One region of the Variovorax paradoxus genome, then DNA from elsewhere that is predicted to be linked to it. Evidence: riboswitches for the same ligand, from Rfam matches in the RefSeq annotation. Region 1 holds a riboswitch; the other holds the start of a gene.
What was found. A riboswitch is a leader RNA that binds a small molecule or an ion and turns the genes downstream of it on or off. The one in region 1 is predicted to bind glycine.

Region 1 (10,099 bases):
GCTGAACCTGCCCTCGCTTTCCACCACGGTGGGCGAAATGGCCGCCGCGCTCGAACGCGTGGCCGGCAAGGCGGCCACCGCCCTGCTCGACCGCACGCCCGACCCGGCCATCCAGCGCATCGTGAAAACCTGGCCCGGACGCATCGAAACCGCCCGCGCCAAAGGGCTGGGACTTTCGGCGGATGCAGACTTCGAAGTAGTTATTCGTGATTACGTCCGTGAAAATCCCGACGCGGTGAAGCTCCCTGTTACGGCATAGTCGGCGGCTGCCCGCGAAGTTTGCTTTTTCCGCTTTATTTCTTCGCGCCTTCTTTTCTCTGGAGACAACACAATGAAATTGACCCGACTGGCCGCCGGCCTGGTTCTGGGCATGGGCATGGCCTGCGCCGCCTTCGCGCAGACCACCATGAAGATCAGCATTTCGACCGCGCAGAACTCGCACCAGGGTGTTGCGATCGACGTCTTTGCCAAGGAAGTCGAAAAGCGCACCGGCGGCCGCTACAAGGTCCAGACCTTCTACAACGGCTCATTGGGCGGCGAACGCGAGTCGATCGAAGCGGTGCAGCTCGGTACGCAGGAGCTGGCTTTCTCCTCGACCGGGCCGGTGCCCAATTTTGTGCCGGAGACAAAGATCCTCGACGTGCCGTTCCTGTTCCGCGACAAGGCCCATGCGCGCGCCGTGCTCGACGGCCCGATCGGCCAGGACCTGCTCACCAAATTCGACGCCAAGGGTTTCAAGGCGCTGGCCTGGGCGGAGAACGGCTTCCGCCACATGACCAACAGCAAGCGCGACGTGAAGGCGCCGGAAGACTTGAAGGGCCTGAAGATGCGCACCATGGAAAACCCGGTGCACATTGCGGCCTACAAGACCTTCGGCATTGTCACCACGCCCATGGCCTTCCCCGAAGTGTTTACCGCCCTGCAGCAAGGCACGGTCGATGGGCAGGAAAATCCGCTGTCGGTGATCATCTCGGCCAAGTTCGACCAGGTGCAAAAGCACCTTTCGCTCACCGGCCACGTCTACTCGCCGTGCATTTTCCTGATGAACAAGGCAGCGTTCGACAAGCTCAGCGCGGCCGACAAGCAGGCCTTCCTCGAGGCTGCCAAAGAAGGCACCAAGGCCAACCGCGCACGCGTGGACGAAGACGATGCCAAGGGCGTGGCCGACCTGCGCGCCAAAGGCATGACGGTGATCGACAACATCGACAAGACCAAGTTCGTCACCGCCCTGGGGCCGGTGAATGCACAGTTCGAAAAGGACTTCGGCAAGGCCAACCTCGACAAGATCCGCGAGTTCAAGTGAATTCGATGATGCTATCTCTTCGATAGCATCGGTGCCCGCTCAGTTCGATCTGGCGGGCTTTTTTGTTTTCAACATCACGACTGCAGATGAAAGAAAAATTTCTCGGCATCGAGCGCTGGACGACCGGCTTCTCGATGATCGCCGCCTGCGTGATGCTGGTCATCGCCTCCGGCTTGGGCGTGTTCCAGATCATCACGCGCTTCGTGCTCGAGCAGCCCGCCGAATGGAGCGAGATCCTGATCCGCATGAGCCTGATCTGGATGGTGTTCCTTGGCATTCCCATGGCTTTTCGCCAAGGGGCGATGGTGAGCGTGGACGTGCTCTACCGCTGGAGCCCGCCGCGCGTCAAACGCGTGCTCGACGCCGTGGTGAGTCTTGCGGCACTGGCGCTGATGCTGGTCATTCTGTGGTGGGGCTGGGACTACGCCATGCGGGGCCGCGTGCAATCGATGGCCGGGCTCGAAAGCATTTCGATGATGTGGTCGTACCTGGCGCTGCCGGTCGGTTCCGTTTTTTGCCTGTTCGGCATCGTTGGTAATTTTCTCGATCCCAAGCGGCTCGAACTGGAGACCGCGCAATGACCCCCGTGATGGTTGCAACGATGGTGCTGTGTTTTGCACTGTCGGTTTCAGTGGCGGTGTCCATCGGGCTCGCATCGATCCTGGGTATCCAGGTGGCCAACGTGAACATGCTCATCTCCGTAAAGGAGATGTTCAATTCGATCAACAAGTTTCCGCTGGCGGCCATTCCCTTCTTCATCCTGGCTGGCAACCTGATGGAAACCGGCGGCATCTCGCGCCGGCTGGTCGAATTTGCCAAGAGCATTGTGGGCGGTGTGCAGGGCGGCCTGCCGATGACCTGCGTGCTCACCTGCATGATCTTCGCGGCGGTGTCGGGCTCTTCGGTGGCCACCACCTTTGCCATCGGCGCCATCCTGATTCCGGCGCTCATCAAGCACGGCTACCCCACCGCGTACGCGGCGGCGCTTCAGGCCACCAGCGCCGAGCTGGGCGTGATCATTCCGCCTTCCATTCCGATGATTCTGTACGGCGTGAGCGCCGAGGTGTCCATCGGCGAGCTGTTCATTGCGGGCTTCGGCCCCGGCATTCTCATCAGCCTGGCGCTGATGCTGTTCGTCTGGGTGTATTGCAAGTGGAAGGGCTGGGGCAAGAACGACGGCGACGGCCGCATGTCCTTCGGCAAGGCGACCTGGCAGGCCGGCTGGGCACTGCTGATGCCAGTGATCATCCTGGGCGGCATCTACGGCGGCATCTTTACCCCCACCGAGGCTTCGGCGGTGGCGGTGTTCTATGCGCTGGTGGTCGGCATGGTGATCTACCGGGAGATCAAGCTCAAGGACCTGTACCTCATCCTGCGCAAGTCGGTGCTGTCGTCGGCGGTGATCATGTTCATCATCGCCAACGCGGGCCTGTTCGCCTTCCTGATCACGCGCGCGGGCGTGCCCGACGCCATCGGCCATTGGCTGCAGGAGGTGCTGAAGTCGCCGGCCATGTTCCTTTTGGGCGTGAACGCGGCGCTGTTCATCATCGGCATGTTCATCGAGACCAGTGCGGCCATCATCGTGCTCGCGCCCATCCTGGCGCCGGTGGCGGTGCACTTCGGCATCGACCCGGTTCATTTCGGGCTCATCATGGTGGTGAACCTCGCGCTCGGCATGATCACCCCGCCCTTCGGCGTGAACCTGTTCGCGGCGTGCACGGTAGCGCGCATATCGCTCGACCGGATCGTGAAGTACCTCATTCCCTTCGTGCTGGTGATCCTGGCCTGCCTGATGGTGATTACCTACGTGCCGTGGATATCGCTCGCGCTGCGCGACCTGGTGTACGCCAAGTAGCAGGCGACGCAAAAACCAGAGAGAAAAAGGGCAGCCTTCGCGGGCTGCCTTTTTTTATGCGGCAAATGCCCCTGTAAGGCAAACGTTTCACAAAGATGTCACCAGCCGCAACGATGCTGCAGCCTTCGATTCCGAAAGCTGTGGCGCCATGTTTCCCACCAAGACCGACAAGGCACGCGACGAGCTGCAAGGCGGGCAACGCACGCTCAGCCAGCGCGAGCGCGCGTTGCTGCTGATGGCCGACGGCCGGCGTTCGCTGACCGACTTCAGCCCACTGTTCGCGAGCCGCGACGAAGCCGAACAGACGCTGCGGGCGCTCATGAACCGCGGGTACCTGCACGACGCACAGGCCGCCGAGCCCAAAGCCGCCCCACCCGTTTCGGCGAGCCCGACACACCCGCCGATTCCGGCTCCTGCGGCGGAGCCCATTCGCGTGGCGACCTCGACCGACAATTTCGACGGCAAGCGCTCCCTCGCCACCACACGCATGTTCCTGTTCGACATCTGCGAGCGCATGTTCGTGCGGCGCGACCCCAAGTTCGCGGTGCAGATACGCGATGCGCTGCGCGAAGCCCGCGACCGCGACGCCATGCTGACGATTGCCGCGCTGATGCTCAACGAAGTCGAGAAAACCGCAGGCGCCGAGCGGGCCGAATCGCTGCGCGAGCGTATCGAAAGGTTGCTGCCGCCCGCTTCGGAAACCGTGCACTGAGGCCTTCCGCGATCCACTACACTTCGAAGGGTCAGGAGAGAGCTTCGCCACGCGAGGCCGCCGAAGGCGCAGGGGTTCCCCGAACGCTCAGGCAAAAGGACTGACAAGGCGCTGGCGCATGCCGGCGTTTCCTTGCTGGAGAGAGGCCCCTGCATCTTGCCGATGCGGCGGCCCACCGAAGGAGCAAACCCCGATCGTGGGGCGAATCTCTCAGGTAAAGCGGACAGCAGGGGTGGCCCATGGCTCGCGCCATGGAATTCGACTGCCCCTTTGGAGTGCCCCGTGGCCGCTTCCGCTTCATCATCCGACGCCCCATTGCTCAAGACGCCCCTGCACGACCTGCATGTGGAACTGGGCGCCCGCATGGTGCCTTTTGCCGGCTATTCCATGCCGGTGCAGTACCCCGCCGGCCTGATGGCCGAGCACAAGCACACGCGCGACGCGGCCGGCCTGTTCGACATTTCCCACATGGGCCAGCTGCGCCTGGTGGGGCCAGACGCCGCTGCCGCATTCGAAACCCTGATGCCGGTCGACGTAATCGACCTCGCCCCCGGCAAGCAGCGCTATGGGCTGCTGCTGAACGACGAAGGCGGCATCCTCGACGACCTGATGTTCTTCAACGAGGGGCACGGCTCGATCTTCGTGATCGTGAACGGCGCCTGCAAGGTGGCCGACCTCGCGCATATCCAGCAGAAGATCGGCGCACGCTGCGACGTGCAGCCTATGCCCGACCATGCACTGCTCGCGCTGCAAGGCCCGCAGGCCGCCACGGTGCTGGCCCGCTTGTCGCCCGGCATCGAGCGCTTTGTGTTCATGACCGGCGGCGCGGTGAAGATCGGCGGCATTCCGGCCTTTGCCACGCGCAGCGGCTACACGGGCGAAGACGGCTTCGAGATTTCGGTCGCCGGCAAGGATGCCGACGCCCTCGCCCGCCTGCTGCTGGCGCAGCCCGAGGTCAAGCCCATCGGCCTGGGCGCGCGCAATTCGCTACGGCTCGAAGCCGGGCTCTGCCTGTACGGCAACGACATCGAGACCACCACCACGCCCGTCGAGGCCTCGCTCAACTGGGCGATCCAGAAGGTGCGCCGCACGGGCGGCGCGCGCGAAGGCGGCTTTCCGGGTGCGGCCAAGGTGCTGGCGCAACTGGCCGCCGCTACGGCCGGCGCCGCGGGCCGCACCGACCACGACACCCTGAAGCGCAAGCGCGTCGGCCTTGTGGCGCTGGAACGCGTTCCGGTACGCGACGGCACGCTCCTGCAATCTTTCGAAGGCCGGGACATCGGCATTGTGACCAGCGGCCTGCTCGGCCCGACGGCCGATCGCCCGGTTGCCATGGGCTACGTGGCCACCGCGTTTTCAGAGCCTGGCACGCGCGTGCAGGCCATCGTGCGCGGCAAGCCGGTGCCGATGGAAGTCTCGACCCTGCCCTTTGTGCCGGCCCGCTATTACCGCGGCTAGGCTCTGCGCTGCCTGAATCAGATCATTTTTTCCACGAGGAGTTTTTCACCATGAGCATCAAGTACACCAAGGACCACGAATGGGTCTCGGCCGAAGGCGACGCTGCTACAGTCGGCATTACCGTTCACGCACAGGATGCGCTGGGCGACGTGGTCTTTGTCGATCTGCCCGAAGTGGGCAAGACCTTTGCGCAAGGTGAAGTGGCCGGTGTCGTCGAATCGGTCAAGGCCGCGGCCGATGTGTTCATGCCCGTGTCGGGCGAGATCACCGAAGTGAACGAAGCGCTCCGCGCCGATCCCTCGCTCGCCAACACCGACCCGCTGGCCGCTGGCTGGTTCTTCAAGGTCAAGCTCAGCGAACCGTCGCAACTCGACGCGCTGCTCGACGCCGCCAGCTACGACAAGTTCGCCGCCGAATCCTGATCCGCCGGGTTCTTCAGCCGCCCTTCCTCATTCCCCGAGCCTTTACCGCCATGCCGATTCCCGCCCAGCCTTCCCTGCAACAACTAGAGAACGCCGAAGAATTTCTCGCCCGCCACATCGGCATCGATGCGGAAGACGAGGCGCGCATGCTGCCGGTGATCGGCTCGGAAACGCGGGCGGAGCTCATCGACGGCATCGTGCCCGCGGCCATTCGACGCGCCAGGCCGATGCGGCTGCCCGCGCCGGTGACCGAGGCGGACGCGCTGGCCGAACTGAAGGCCATTGCGGCGAAGAACAAGGTGTTCAAGAGCTTCATCGGCCAGGGCTACTACGGCACGCACACGCCGGGCGTCATCTTGCGCAACGTGCTCGAGAACCCCGCCTGGTACACCGCCTACACGCCCTACCAGGCCGAGATTTCGCAGGGCCGCATGGAAGCGCTGCTCAACTTCCAGACCATGGTGTGCGACCTGACGGGCATGGCCATTGCCAACGCCTCGATGCTCGACGAAGCCACGGCCGCCGCCGAGGCGATGACGCTCGCCAAGCGCAGCGTGAAGAGCAAGAGCAACGTGTTCCTGGTGTCGGGCGACTGCCACCCGCAGACCATCGAGGTCATCAAGACGCGCGCCGCGCCGCTGGGCATCGAGGTGAAAGTGAGCACCGTGTCGGAGACGCTGCCGCACCTGATGGCGAGCTGCGAATTCTTCGGCGTGCTCGCGCAGTACCCCGCCACCACCGGCCACGTGCATGACCTGCGCCCGCTCGCGGGCCATGCGCACCAGTGCGACGCCGCCTTCTGCGTGGCCGCCGACCTGCTCGCGCTCACCCTGCTCGCGCCGCCGGGCGAATGGGACGCGGACATCGTCTGCGGCACCACGCAGCGCTTCGGCATGCCGCTGTGCAACGGCGGCCCGCACGCCGCCTACCTGGCCTGCCGCGACGAGTTCAAGCGCTCGCTGCCGGGCCGTCTCGTCGGCGTGAGCGTCGACACGCACGGCCAACCCGCCTACCGCCTCGCGCTGCAAACGCGCGAGCAGCACATTCGCCGTGAGAAGGCCACTTCGAACATCTGCACCGCGCAGGTGCTGCCGGCCGTTGTGGCCAGCATGTACGCCGTGTACCACGGGCCCGATGGCCTGACGCGCATTGCGCAGCGCGTGGCGGCGCTCACCGCCATCCTTGCGCAGGGTCTGGCGCAAATGGGCCGCGAACCCGTCAACGGCACCGCCTTCGATTCGCTCACCATCCGCACGGGCGAGGACACGCCGAAGATCATCGAGCGCGCCACCGCGGCCGGCGTCAACTTGCGCCAGCGGCTGCAGCAGCACCTGGGCATTTCGCTCGACGAAACCACGACGCGCGCCGACATCGAAACGCTCTGGGCCCTGTTCGTGCCCGTGGGCACGCCGATGCCGCGTTTCGACGACCTGGCCAACACCGCGCCGCGCCTGCCCGAAGACCTGCGCCGCACCAGCGCCTTTCTGACGCACCCGGTGTTCAACACGCACAAGAGCGAGACGGCGATGCTGCGCTACATCCGCAGCCTCTCGGACAAGGACCTGGCGCTCGACCGCAGCATGATTCCGCTGGGCAGTTGCACGATGAAGCTCAACGCGACCAGCGAGATGATCCCCATCACCTGGCCCGAGTTCGCGAACATCCACCCCTTCGCGCCCGCCGAGCAGCAGCAAGGCTATGCGCAGCTCGATGCGCAGTTGCGCGCATGGCTGTGCGAAGCCACCGGCTACGCGGGCATCAGCCTGCAGCCCAATGCCGGCTCGCAGGGCGAGTACGCGGGCCTGCTGGCGATCAAGTCCTTCCATGAGGCCAAGGGCCAGGGCCATCGCAACATCTGCCTGATTCCCTCGTCGGCGCACGGCACCAACCCCGCAAGCGCCCAGATGGTCGGCCTGCAGGTGGTGGTGACCGCCTGCGACGCGCAGGGCAACGTCGACATGGACGACCTGAAGCGCGCCTGCGAAAAGCACAGCGACAAGCTGGCCGCGGTGATGATCACCTACCCCAGCACGCACGGCGTGTTCGAAACCCGCGTGAAAGAGCTCTGTGAGCTGGTGCACGAGCACGGCGGCCGCGTGTATGTCGATGGCGCCAACATGAATGCGCTGGTCGGCGTGGCCGCGCCGGGCGAATTCGGCGGCGACGTGAGCCACCTGAACCTGCACAAGACCTTCTGCATTCCGCACGGCGGCGGCGGGCCGGGCGTGGGCCCGGTGTGCGTGGTCGAAGACCTGGTGCCGTACCTGCCGGGCCATGCGACGGCCGGCATTGCATCGAACGGCGTCGGTGCTGTTTCCGCGGCGCCGCTGGGCAATGCGGCCGTGCTGCCGATCAGCTGGATGTACTGCCGCATGATGGGCGCCAAGGGGCTGCAGGCCGCAACCGAAACCGCCATCCTGAGCGCCAACTACATCAGCGCGCGCCTCAAGGACCACTACCCCACGCTGTACGCAAGCCCCAACGGCCACGTTGCGCACGAATGCATCCTGGACCTGCGCCCGCTCAAGGACTCCAGCGGCGTGACCGCGGAAGACGTGGCCAAGCGCCTGATCGACTACGGCTTTCATGCGCCGACCTTGAGCTTTCCGGTGCCGGGCACGCTGATGGTCGAACCGACCGAGAGCGAGCCGCTGGCCGAGTTGGACCGCTTCGTCGACGCGATGATCGCCATTCGCGGCGAGATCCGCCGCGTGGAAGAAGGCGTCTGGCCCAAGGACGACAACCCGCTGAAGCACGCGCCCCACACCGCCGCGAGCCTGCTCGGCACCGAATGGCCGCACCCCTACTCGCGTGAGCTCGGCGCGTTTCCGCTGGCCGAACTCAAGCAGGCCAAGTACTGGCCGCCCATCGGCCGGGTCGACAACGTGTACGGTGACCGCAACCTGTTCTGCAGCTGCGTGCCAGTGGGCGAATACCAGGAAACCGAAGAGGCCTGATCAGGGGGCCTTCTTCGCTTCGCTAGCCTTCGCGGCGGTACATCGCCCACTTCACGGTGAGGATGTCCGCGGCGATCTTCGCGGCGTTCACGCCCGCGTAAGGAACGGACGGATCGAATTCGAAGGCTTCCTGGTAGCGCTTGATGTGCGCGTAGTCCCGGTCGAAGGTCATCGGCCCCATGAGGTCGGCGGGGTCGGTGCCGGCGGGCAGCGCCAGAAACTTCTCGGGATCGGTAGCACTCTGGTAGAGGTCGACGCTCATCAGGTTCATACGGTTGTCCTCGAAATCGTGAGGACAAATCATCCACGGCATCCGCAGCGCGCGCAATCGGCCCGCGCCTACACGGCGCGCGATCGGGACGCGCCTACAGCGCGATGGGTCAGCGCTGCTTCTTCTTGGCCATGTCGCCCGTGGCAATCTGCTCGCGGAAGCCGCGCAGGCTGGCCTTGAGCTTGCGCTCGTTTTCCAGCCCCACCCGCACCATGATCTTCTGGCCGGACGAGAGCGACTCGAGCTGCGGATCGGCGTATTCATAGCGCACCCAGGGCCGCTGCGACGACACGTTGCCCTTGACCTCGACGAGCCGGACCTGCACCGGGCCGGCGGGTTCAGGCGCCTGCAGCAGATGGTCGATCACGGCAATGAGCCGGTCGTTGAAATAGCGGCCTGGATAGCCAAGCTCTTCATACGCTTTCTGAAAGAGCGGATAGAGCCGCGCATACGTCTTGGCGGCCTTGGCCGGGTCGACCGACCCCGCAAGCAGCACGATGGGGTTGTAGCGCGCGGCATTGTTGGCCGCGATGGCCTGCGCGTCGCCCTTTCCTTCGGTAGCGAAGCGCTGCCTGGTGGGCTGCACGGGCCATGAGCTCGCGGGCGCCTGCTCGCGTGCCAGGTTGTCGATGGTGGCCACGAAGCGGCGCACCAAGCCATCGAACTGCACGAACTCCGCCACGTTCTTGCTGCCCAGCAAGTCGACCAGCGCCGACATCACGCGCGTGTCGGAATCGGCGACCGTGGGCAGGCTCGAATCGGGCAGCGCAATGGCATCGATGGGGTTCTTGGGCTCCAGCGATTCGGGCTGCGGCGCTGGTGCCGGTGCGGGCGTGGGGCCGTCGTTTGGCGCCCTGGCCACGGGCGAGGGTTCGACTGCCTGCGGTTGCTGCTGCTGATACCAGCGCCAGCCTAAAAAGGCGGCCGCGAGCGCCAGCAGGCCGATGACGATGAAGGTGCCGGCCGAGCTCTCGCGGCGCGGCCTGAATTCGGAGGTGTCGCTGTCGGACATGTCGGCAATATTCCTTTTGCGAGGATTGCAGTGGGAGGCGAACGGCTATGGTGCACCAGTTCTGCGGCCCTCCCCGGTGTCATCCCTCGTCATCCCGTAACGCACTGTG
Region 2 (10,099 bases), 1.0 Mb from region 1:
CTGCTTGGCCTGCAGCAGCTTGGGATAGACGGCCTTTGGCGCGACCAGAAAGCCCAGGCGCAAGCCGGGTGCCAGCACCTTCGAGAACGAGCCCAGGTAGATGCAGCCTTCGGGGTTGCGCGCGGTCAGCGGCAGCGGCGGCGCTTCGTCGAACCACAGTTCGCCGTAGGGGTTGTCCTCGACGATCGGCAGGCCCGCAGCGGCAGCCGCGGCCGAGACCGCCGCGCGGCGCTCTTCGGTCATGGTGCGGCCGGTGGGGTTCTGGAAATTGGGCAGCAGGTAGATGAAGCGCGCATCCTTTGCCTTGGCCACCAGGTCTTCGACGATCACGCCGTCGTCGTCGCTTGCCACGCTCACGGGCTCAGGCTCCATCGGACCGAAGGCCTGCAGCGCGCCAAGGTAGGTGGGCGTTTCGACCAGCACCTTGCTGCCCGGGTCGAGCAGCACCTTGGCGACAAGATCCAGGCCCTGCTGCGAACCGGTGGTGATGAGCACCTGCGCAGGGTCGACGTTCCACGGCAGCATGTCGGCCACGGCCTGGCGCAGCGGCGCATAGCCTTCGCTCGCGGCGTATTGCAGGGCTGCCTGGCCGTCCTTGTGCAGCAGCTCGGCGCAGGCGTCGGCAAAGGCCTGGATAGGGAAGGTCTTGGGCGAGGGCAGGCCGCCGGCCAGGCTGATGATGCCGGGGCGCTCGGTGACCTTGAGGATTTCGCGCAGCACCGACGGGTTCATCTTGGCGGCGCGGGCGGCGAGTTTCCAGTTCATGATTCTTCTTTCAGGCGGGTGAGGTGAGGGGCGAATTTTCAGGATTGTTCGGCGCGCGCTGAACGCGGCGAAACGGCAGGAGCGGCCTGCGATTGCGAAAGGCGCTTGCCGAGCACCACGGTGCAGACCACTGCGGCGGCAAAACCGAGGGTCACGACATCGAGCGGCTCGCCCAGCAACGGAATGGAGGCAAGTATCGACAGAAAAGGCTGCAGCAGCTGGGTCTGGCTCACACGCAGTGCGCCGCCCATTGCAAGCCCGCGGTACCAGGCGAAGAAGCCGATCCACATCGAGAACACGCCGACATAGACGAAGCCCGCCCAAGCGGTGGTGGCGATGGGTTCCTGCGGCCACAGGAGCAACGTGGCCGGCAACGTGACAGGCAGCGCCATCACGCACACCCAGCAGATCACGCGCTCCGCGCCGAGCGACGGCGTGACCTGCGCGCCGTAGATGTAGCCGAACGAAGCCGCGATGACCGCGCCGACCAGCAGCAGATCGGCCCATTCGAAACCGAATCCGTGTCCGCTCTGGCTCGCTCGCAACACGGAGAACAGCACCACCAGCACGCTGCCTGCAACGGCACAGAGCCAGAAGCCGAGCCGTGCGCGCTGGTGCAGCACCAGGGCTGCGACCGCGGCGGTCACCAGCGGCAGCAGCGCGGTGACCACGGCCGCATGGCTGGCCGTGACCACGCGCAAGGCATAGCCCAGCAGCAGCGGATAGCCGATCACATTGCCGAGCACCGCCATGCCGAGCGGCTTCCACTGGTGCGGCGCGGGCCGGGGCGATCGCGTGGCGAGCAGGAAGATGGTCGAGAGAACACCGGCCAATGCGGCGCGGCCCAGCGTGACGAACCACGGCGAAAGCTGCGGCGCGTCTTGCGTGCCGGTGGCCAGCCGCGTCATCGGCAGGGTGACGGCGAAAAGCGCCACGCCGATCACGCCCAGCCACATGCCCAGGGTTTCGTCCTTGATCGTGAGCCGGCCGGTCATACGCTCAGCATCCACCAGGCCGTGAGCACCAGCACCAGCCCCATCGCGCGGTTGAACCACAGCAGGCGCTTGCCCTTGGAGAGCCATTCGCGCAGCAGCGCGCCGACCAGTGCATAAGTGAAGTTGCTGATGAAGGCGTAGACCAGCATCACCGGCGCGACGATGGCGAAGCGGCCGAGCTGGTCGGGTTGCCCTGCAATCCAGCCGGCGACCAGCGTGAGGGCGAGCAGCCAGGCCTTGATGTTGACGAACTGCAGCATCACGCCCTGCCCAAAGCCGATATCGAGATTGGCGCCGTCTGCACGACCGAGCGTTCCGCTGCCGCTCAGCTTGTAGGCGAGCCACAGCAGGTAACCCACGCCGAGCGCCTTGATGGCCAGGCGCAGCGACGGCACTGCCACCACCAGCGCGCCGATACCGGCCGCGCACAGCACCAGCAGCAGCGTCCAGCCCACGGGAACCGCCACGACAAAACGCATGGCGCGCGGCAGGCCGCCGTTTGCGGCCAAGGCGGTGGAGAGCGTGGTGTTGGGGCCGGGCGAGAAGCTCATCGCCGTGGCCAGCACCAGCAGCGCGGTGAATTCTTGCCAGTTCATTGCATACACTCTAAACTTTGAGACCATTACAGTTCCAATACAGTTGATCAAACATATTTGAAAACTGTATTGGCCTGCCACTCGACACAGAAGCGCAAGGCCGATGCTGACACGAACCTCCACCCAGTCGCTCACAGGGCAATTGGCCGACCGGCTGGCAGAGCGCATTCGCACCCGGCTGCTGCCGCCCGGCGCGCGCCTGCCCTCGGTGCGCGAATGCGCGCGCCAGCAGGGCGTGAGCCCCTATACGGTGGTGGCCGCCTACGACCAGCTGCTGGCACAGGGCCTGGTCGAGGCGCGCCGGCAGCGCGGCTTCTATGTGCGCGATGCGGCGCCCGCGCCGGAGGGGCGCCCGGCCAATGCGGCGCCCATGGTCGCGCAGATGATGGCGTCGCGTGTACCGGCCGATGCGAGTTCGCTCATCCGCAGCATGTTCCACAGGCCAAGCGACAAGCCGCAGCCGGGCATGGGCGTGTTTCCGCCGGACTGGATGTCGTCGACCTTCATGCCGACCGCGGTGCGCCGCATGACCAATACAGCCGCGCTGCAGGAGCTCTCGCTCCAGTACGGCGAACCCTCGGGCGATGCCGCCTTGCGGCGCAGCCTGTCGAACAAGCTCGTGGGCATCAACGTGCCGGCGGCGCCCGACCAGATCGTGACGACCGTCGGCGCTACCCATGCGCTGGACATCGTGAGCCGCACGCTGCTGCGCGCGGGCGATCCGGTCATGGTGGAAGAGCCCGGGTGGGCGCTCGAATTCGCACGGCTCGAGGCGCTGGGGATGCGCATCTTGCCGGTGCCGCGCCGCGCCGACGGACCCGACCTGGAAGTGATGGCGCAGTACTGCGCGCTGCACAGCCCAAAACTGTTCGTGAGTGTGAGCGTGCTGCATAACCCGACCGGCTACAGCCTGACGCCGGGCAGCGCGCACCGTGTGCTGAAGCTGGCCAACGAGCACGACTTCCACATCGTCGAGGACGACACCTACAGCCATCTCGCGCCCGAGCACGCCACGCGGCTCAGCGCGCTCGACGGGCTGCAGCGCACCATCTACGTGAGCGGGTTCGCAAAGATCCTTGCGCCCAACTGGCGTATCGGCTTTCTGGCCGCATCGCCCGAGTTGAAGGAGCGATTGCTCGAAACCAAGCTGCTGGCCACGCTGACCACGCCCACGCTGTTCGAGCGGGCGCTGTCATGGTGCATCGACCAGGGGCAATTGCGCCGGCATGCCGATCGCATACGCATCCGGCTCGACGGTGCGCGCAGCCGTGCGGTCAAGCTGGCCATGGCGCACGGCTGCACCTTCGCCTCGGAACCTGCGGGGCTGTTCGGCTGGGTCGATACCGGCGTGGACACCGACGCGCTCACCCAGCGCATGCTCGACCAGGGCTACCTGCTCGCGCCGGGCTCGCTCTTTCATGCGCGACGGCCGCCGAGCACGATGATGCGCATCAACTTCGCGACCTCGCAGGACGCCGCTTTCTGGAAGGTGTTCAGCAAGGTCCGTGCGGAGCTGTGACAGCTCCGGGCAGGTAAACGCGAGGGCCTCAGGCCCAAATCGCCGGTGCGTTGGAGTAAGCTGGCATCACAAGAAAACCCAACCCGGAGACCCCTGCATGAGCAACGCCAGCCAGCCTTTTGACTTCAGTCAATTTGTCCCCGGATTCGACTTTCTGAAGAATCTCGCAGGCGGTGCCGCCGCCGGATCGGGCGCTGCCACGAGCGCCGTGCCCGGTTTGCCGAGCCTTGCCAGCTGGGTAGCGCCCACGCTCAGCGTGGAAGAGGTCGACAAGCGCATCCAGGAGCTCAAGACAGTGCAATATTGGCTCGAGCAGAACGGCCATGCGCTCAAGGCGACCATCCAGGCGCTCGAGGTGCAAAAGATGACACTTTCGACCTTGCGCGGCATGAACGTGCGGATGGAAGATATCGCGAGCGCGTTCACCAAGCAGGCGGCTCCGGCTGCGCCGGTTGCTGCCCCGCCGGCGGAGCCTGAGCCACAAGTCGAGGCGGAGGAGGAAACGCCGGCACCCGCCAAAAAAGCCCGCAGCAAGCCGGCCTCGGCTGCTTCCGCATCGGGCGGCGACGGTGGCGTGATCGATCCGATGCAATGGTGGGGTTCGCTGACCGAGCAGTTCCAGCAGATCGCCACATCGGCCCTGCACGACGCGGCCCAGATCAAGGTGCCGGCGCCGGCCGCCGCTCCCGCCGCGTCAAAACCGGCAGCAAGGAAGGCGACAACAGCAACTGCCGCCAAAAAGAAGGCGCCGACCGCCGCGCGAAAGCGAACGACCGGACGGCGCTGACGTCATACGTACACACATCTTGAAGAGAACGGGTTGGCACGCATCATGAATTTGTTTCCCTCCGGTCACGCCACCCATCCGCAATGGCGCATGGCGGCCGGCCTTGTGCTGGCCCAGTTGCGCGCCCAGATGGCGCTGCCCGACTACGCCTCGGCGCCGACGCTCGGGCTGCTCTACATCACCGACCACTACGCGTCGGACGCGCAAGACATCCTCGACCACCTGAGCGCCGAGCTTCCGGAGGTGACCGACTGGTCCGGCACCGTCGGCATCGGTGTGTCGGCCAACAATGCCGAATACTTCGACGAGCCCGGCCTGAGCCTGATGCTCTGCGCGCTGCCGAGCGATCAGTACCGCGTGTTCTCCGGCGTTGCGCCGCTGGGCAACTCCGAAATGAGCGGTTTCGAGGCGCATACGGCGCTCGTGCACGCGGACCCCGCCACCCCCGACCTCACCGAACTGATCGGCGAGATGGCGGGCCGCACCGACACCGGCTATCTGTTCGGCGGCCTCTCGTCGGGCCGTGCGGGCGCCTTGCAGTTTGCAGTCGGCGGCAACGGAAACATCCGCGGCCACGGCGCCGCGGGCGGCGTGTTCTCGGGAGGTTTGTCTGGCGTGGTGTTCGGCGAGGGCGTGCGGCTGGTGTCGCGCGTCACGCAAGGCTGCCAGCCGCTGCGCTCCGGCGGGGGGCGCGAGCGCGAGATCACCGAAGCCGACGGCAACCTGCTGCTCAAGCTCGATGGTGAGCCCGCGCTCGACGTGCTGCTGGCTGACCTGCAGGTGTCGCTGGAGCGCCCGCAAGAAGCCATCGATGCCGTGCGCGCCACCCTGGTGGGCCTGGCCGATGCGGGCAGCGACGGCATTCGCCGCACCGGCGACCTCGGTGCCGACGTGCTGGTGCGCCACATCATCGGCCTGGACCCCACGCGGCGCGGCATCGCCATTGCCGACGTGGCCGAGGCCGGCATGCGCCTGACCTTCTGTCGGCGCAATGCCCAGGCCGCTCGCGCCGACCTGATGCGCATCTGCGCGGAAATCCGCGAAGAGCTGGAGCCTGAAGAGCAGACCCTGGCCACCGCGCGCGCCGTGGCGGCCGGGGAGGCCGAAGCAGCGCCGCACCCGGCGCGCCGCATCGCCGGCGCCGTGTACGTGAGTTGCTCAGGACGCGGCGGGCCGCACTTCGGCGCACCGGGCGCCGAGCTGCAGATCGTGCGGCACGCCCTGGGCGACGTGCCGCTGGTGGGGTTCTTTGCTGCGGGTGAAATTGCGCGGCATCACCTGTATGGGTATACGGGTGTTTTGACGGTGTTTACCGGCAACGACTGACCCGCCGCCCCGGCCTGATCAGGCCGGCTGGAGCACGCGCGCTGCCGGTGCAGGCATCCCGGCAAACGCGAAATCGACTTCGGGTGCGAGCCCGCTCACGATCCGCGCCACCGACTTGCCCGAGCCGCATGCATGCGTCCAGCCGAGAGTGCCGTGCCCAGTGTTCAGGTACAGGTTGGGCAGCTTCGTTTTGCCGATCAACGGCACGTTGCTCGGCGTCGCGGGGCGCAGGCCGGTCCAGAACTGCGCCTGGGTGGTGTCGCCTGCGCCGGGGAAGAGTTGTTCAACGCGCCGTACGATCGCTTCGCAGCGCACGCGGTTCAAGTCGCGGTCGTAGCCGTTGAGCTCGGCCGTTCCGGCAATGCGCAGGCGGTCGCCAGATGCCGATGTATAGCGCGAGAACACCAGCTTGAATTCATCGTCGGTCAGCGAAACCTGGTGCGCCTTTGTCGCGTCTTTTACAGGCAGCGTGACCGAATAGCCTTTGGCCGGATAGATCGGCAGGCGAATACCCAGCGGTGCGGCATACAGGGGGCTCAACGAACCCATCGCGAGCACGAAGGCATCGCCCCGAATGCGCTGGAAGCGGCCTTCGCTGTCGGTGGCTTCCACGTGGTCGATGCTGCCGCCCGCTTCGCGCAGCGCGGTCACCGTGTGGCTCATGAGGAACTTCACGCCGGCCGCTGCCGCTAGCCGTGCCATTTCGCGTGCGAAGAGGTTGGCGTCGCCGGATTCGTCTTCTGCCGTGTAAGTGGCGCCGGCCAATTGCGGACGGATGTGGGCCAGGGCGGGCTCGATCTTCACTGCCTCATCCGCGGAGATGACTTGCCGTTCGCAGCCGAGTGCGCGCATCTGCTCGGCGGGCGCAAGAGCGCTGTCGAACTCTTTCTGCGTGGTATAGAAGTGCAGGATGCCTTGCGTGCGCTGGTCGTAGGCGATGCCGGTGTCGCGCCGCAATTGCTGCAGCACTTCGCGGCTGTAGGTGCCCAGGCGCACGATCTGCTCGATGTTGTGCTTCGTGCGGCCGGGGGTGCATTCGCGCAGGAACTGCAAGCCCCAGAGCCATTGGCGCATGTCCGCGCGAATGCGAAAGAGCAGCGGGGCGTCTTCCTTGCCGAGCCACTGCAGCACCTTGAGCGGTGCGCTCGGATTTGCCCAGGGTTCGGCATGGCTGACGGAGATCTGCCCGCCATTGGCAAAACTGGTCTCGGCGGCGGGGGTGGCCTGCCGGTCGACAACGGTCACTTCGTGGCCGAGTTGCTGGAGGTAGTAAGCCGAGGTAACACCGAGCAAGCCGGCGCCAAGAACGATCACGCGCATTTCAAATACCTTTGAGGTTGAAGCGCTTGAACTGCGGGCGAGGTTTGCTATTGAATAAATAGCAAGCAACCGGACGACCGCCGTCCAAGTTGCCGCTCCCCCTGTCCTCGGTACCTGAGAGATTCACCCGCTGCGCCCGCAACGGGTTTGCTCCTTCGGTGCATCACGCGGGGTGATGGCTCTCCAGACGGCGTGTCAGTTGGTGCAGTACAGGCCCCTTGCCGAAATTTCGAGAACTTCGTCGGGCCGACCTGAGCGTTTATGGGAGTTTGCGCCTTCGGTAGGGCAACCGGGGTTGCCCGCTCTCCTGCAGTGGGCTGATTGTAGGCGGGGCTTGCGAACGCGCCAACCATTGATCCGGCCCGGCGGAGGGCCAATGGGATAATCGCCCGTTCATTCGCCAGAGGGCGATCGTTCGACAACAACAGGGGACTTCATGATCCTGGTAACCGGCGGCGCAGGCTTCATTGGCGCCAATTTCGTACTCGACTGGATCGCGCAGAGCGATGAGCCCGTCGTCAACCTCGACAAGCTGACCTATGCCGGCAATCTCGAGACGCTTGCATCGCTCAAGGGCAACCCGAGCCACATCTTCGTGCAGGGCGACATCGGCGACAGCGCCCTGGTCGATCGCATTCTGGCCGAGCACAAGCCACGTGCCGTCGTGAACTTTGCCGCGGAGTCGCACGTCGACCGCTCCATTCACGGCCCCGAAGACTTCGTGCAGACCAACGTGCTTGGTACCTTTCGCCTGCTCGAATCGGTGCGCGGCTACTGGAGCGCGCTGCCGGCCGAGCAAAAGGATGCCTTCCGCTTTCTGCATGTGTCGACCGACGAGGTCTACGGCTCGCTCTCCAAGACCGACCCTGCATTTACCGAAGAGAACAAATACGAGCCCAACAGCCCTTACTCGGCCAGCAAGGCCGCGAGCGACCATCTCGTGCGCGCCTGGCACCACACCTACGGCCTGCCGGTGGTCACCACCAACTGCTCCAACAACTACGGGCCGTTCCACTTTCCCGAGAAGCTCATCCCCCTGATGATCGTCAACGCGCTGGTCGGCAAGCCCCTGCCGGTTTACGGCGATGGCATGCAGGTGCGCGACTGGCTCTACGTGAAGGACCATTGCAGCGCCATCCGCCGCGTGCTCGAGGCCGGCAAGCTGGGCGAGACATACAACGTCGGCGGCTGGAACGAGAAGCCCAACATCGAGATCGTGAACACCGTGTGTGCGCTGCTCGACGAACTGCGCCCGCGCGCAGACGGCAAGCCCTACAAGGAACAGATCAGCTACGTCACCGATCGCCCCGGCCACGACCGGCGCTACGCCATCGACGCACGCAAGCTGGAGCGTGAGCTGGGCTGGAAGCCCGCCGAAACCTTCGACACCGGCATCCGCAAGACCGTCGAGTGGTACCTCGCCAATGGCGAATGGGTGCGCAACGTGCAAAGCGGTGCGTACCGCGAATGGGTCGAAAAGCAATACGACACGACAAAGGCGACCGCATGAAGTTGCTGCTGCTGGGCAAGGGCGGACAGGTCGGCTGGGAGCTGCAGCGCAGCCTTGCGCCGTTGGGCGAACTGGTGGCGCTCGATTTCGACAGCACCGATTTCAACGCCGACTTCAGCCGTCCGGAGCAGCTTGCCGAGACCGTGCTCAAGGTTCGGCCTGACGTGATCGTCAATGCGGCCGCACACACGGCCGTCGACAAGGCCGAGAGCGAGCCCGACTTTGCGCGCAAGCTCAACGCCACCTCGCCCGGCGTGGTGGCCGAAGCCGCCGGGCAGATCGGCGCGCTCATGGTGCATTACTCGACCGACTACGTGTTCGACGGCAGCGGCAGCAAGCCCTGGCAGGAAGACGACGCCACCGGACCCCTCAGCGTGTATGGCCGCACAAAACTCGAGGGTGAGCAACTGGTGGCTGCGCACTGTGCCAAGCACCTGATCTTTCGCACCAGCTGGGTGTTTGCTGCGCGCGGCGGCAACTTCGCAAAGACCATGCTGCGGCTTGCCAAGGAGCGCGACAAGCTGACCGTCATCGACGATCAGTTCGGTGCGCCGACAGGTGCCGAGCTGCTCGCGGACATAACCGCGCATGCGATTCGCGCCACCTTCCAGGACCCTTCCAAGGCGGGCCTGTATCACGCGGTGGCCGGTGGGGAGACCACCTGGTGCGGCTATGCGCGCTTCGTTCTCGAGATAGCGCAACAGGCCGGCGTCGAGCTCAAGGCTGGGCCCGATGCTGTCGAAGCTGTGCCGACCAGCGCGTTTCCGACGTCAGCGAAACGGCCACACAACTCGCGCCTCGACACCGCCAAACTGCAGACCATTTTTGGTCTACGCCTGCCGCCCTGGCAGGAAGGCGTTGCGCGCATGCTGCGCGAGACGCTCTGAAGAGTAAATTCACACGAGAAGAAACGCATGACCACAACGCAACGCAAAGGCATCATTCTCGCCGGGGGCTCGGGCACCCGGCTGCACCCCGCAACGCTGGCGATAAGCAAACAGCTGCTACCGGTGTATGACAAGCCGATGATTTATTACCCGCTCAGCACGTTGATGCTGGGTGGCATGCGCGACATCCTGATCATTAGCACGCCGCAGGACACGCCGCGGTTCCAGCAACTGCTGGGCGATGGCAGCCAGTGGGGCATGAACCTGCAGTACGCGGTGCAGCCGAGTCCGGATGGACTTGCGCAGGCGTTCATCATCGGGGACAAGTTCGTAGGTAACAACCCCAGCGCGCTGGTTCTGGGGGACAACATCTTCTACGGGCATGACCTCGTGC

Region 2: linked by a shared signal. The riboswitch ahead of QHG62_RS21915 (D-amino acid dehydrogenase) and the one ahead of gcvT (glycine cleavage system aminomethyltransferase GcvT) in region 1 are both predicted to bind glycine.

The regions. Positions count from the first base shown of each region.
Region 1 covers NZ_CP123990.1:5,585,904-5,596,002, forward strand. The annotation lists gene denD (D-erythronate dehydrogenase) at 1-259, shown strand, start outside; gene QHG62_RS26650 (TRAP transporter substrate-binding protein) at 332-1,303, shown strand; gene QHG62_RS26655 (TRAP transporter small permease) at 1,390-1,884, shown strand; gene QHG62_RS26660 (TRAP transporter large permease) at 1,881-3,158, shown strand; gene QHG62_RS26665 (hypothetical protein) at 3,307-3,870, shown strand; glycine riboswitch at 3,893-3,983, shown strand; glycine riboswitch at 3,996-4,107, shown strand; gene gcvT (glycine cleavage system aminomethyltransferase GcvT) at 4,153-5,328, shown strand; gene gcvH (glycine cleavage system protein GcvH) at 5,379-5,750, shown strand; gene gcvP (aminomethyl-transferring glycine dehydrogenase) at 5,801-8,707, shown strand; gene QHG62_RS26685 (hypothetical protein) at 8,730-8,978, opposite strand; gene QHG62_RS26690 (DUF3014 domain-containing protein) at 9,088-9,990, opposite strand.
Region 2 covers NZ_CP123990.1:4,549,144-4,559,242, forward strand. The annotation lists gene QHG62_RS21885 (PLP-dependent aminotransferase family protein) at 1-765, opposite strand, end outside; gene QHG62_RS21890 (DMT family transporter) at 804-1,760, opposite strand; gene QHG62_RS21895 (LysE family translocator) at 1,757-2,356, opposite strand; gene QHG62_RS21900 (PLP-dependent aminotransferase family protein) at 2,460-3,875, shown strand; gene QHG62_RS21905 (PhaM family polyhydroxyalkanoate granule multifunctional regulatory protein) at 3,973-4,662, shown strand; gene QHG62_RS21910 (FIST signal transduction protein) at 4,708-5,988, shown strand; gene QHG62_RS21915 (D-amino acid dehydrogenase) at 6,007-7,308, opposite strand; glycine riboswitch at 7,400-7,505, opposite strand; glycine riboswitch at 7,538-7,628, opposite strand; gene rfbB (dTDP-glucose 4,6-dehydratase) at 7,745-8,818, shown strand; gene rfbD (dTDP-4-dehydrorhamnose reductase) at 8,815-9,705, shown strand; gene rfbA (glucose-1-phosphate thymidylyltransferase RfbA) at 9,733-10,099, shown strand, end outside.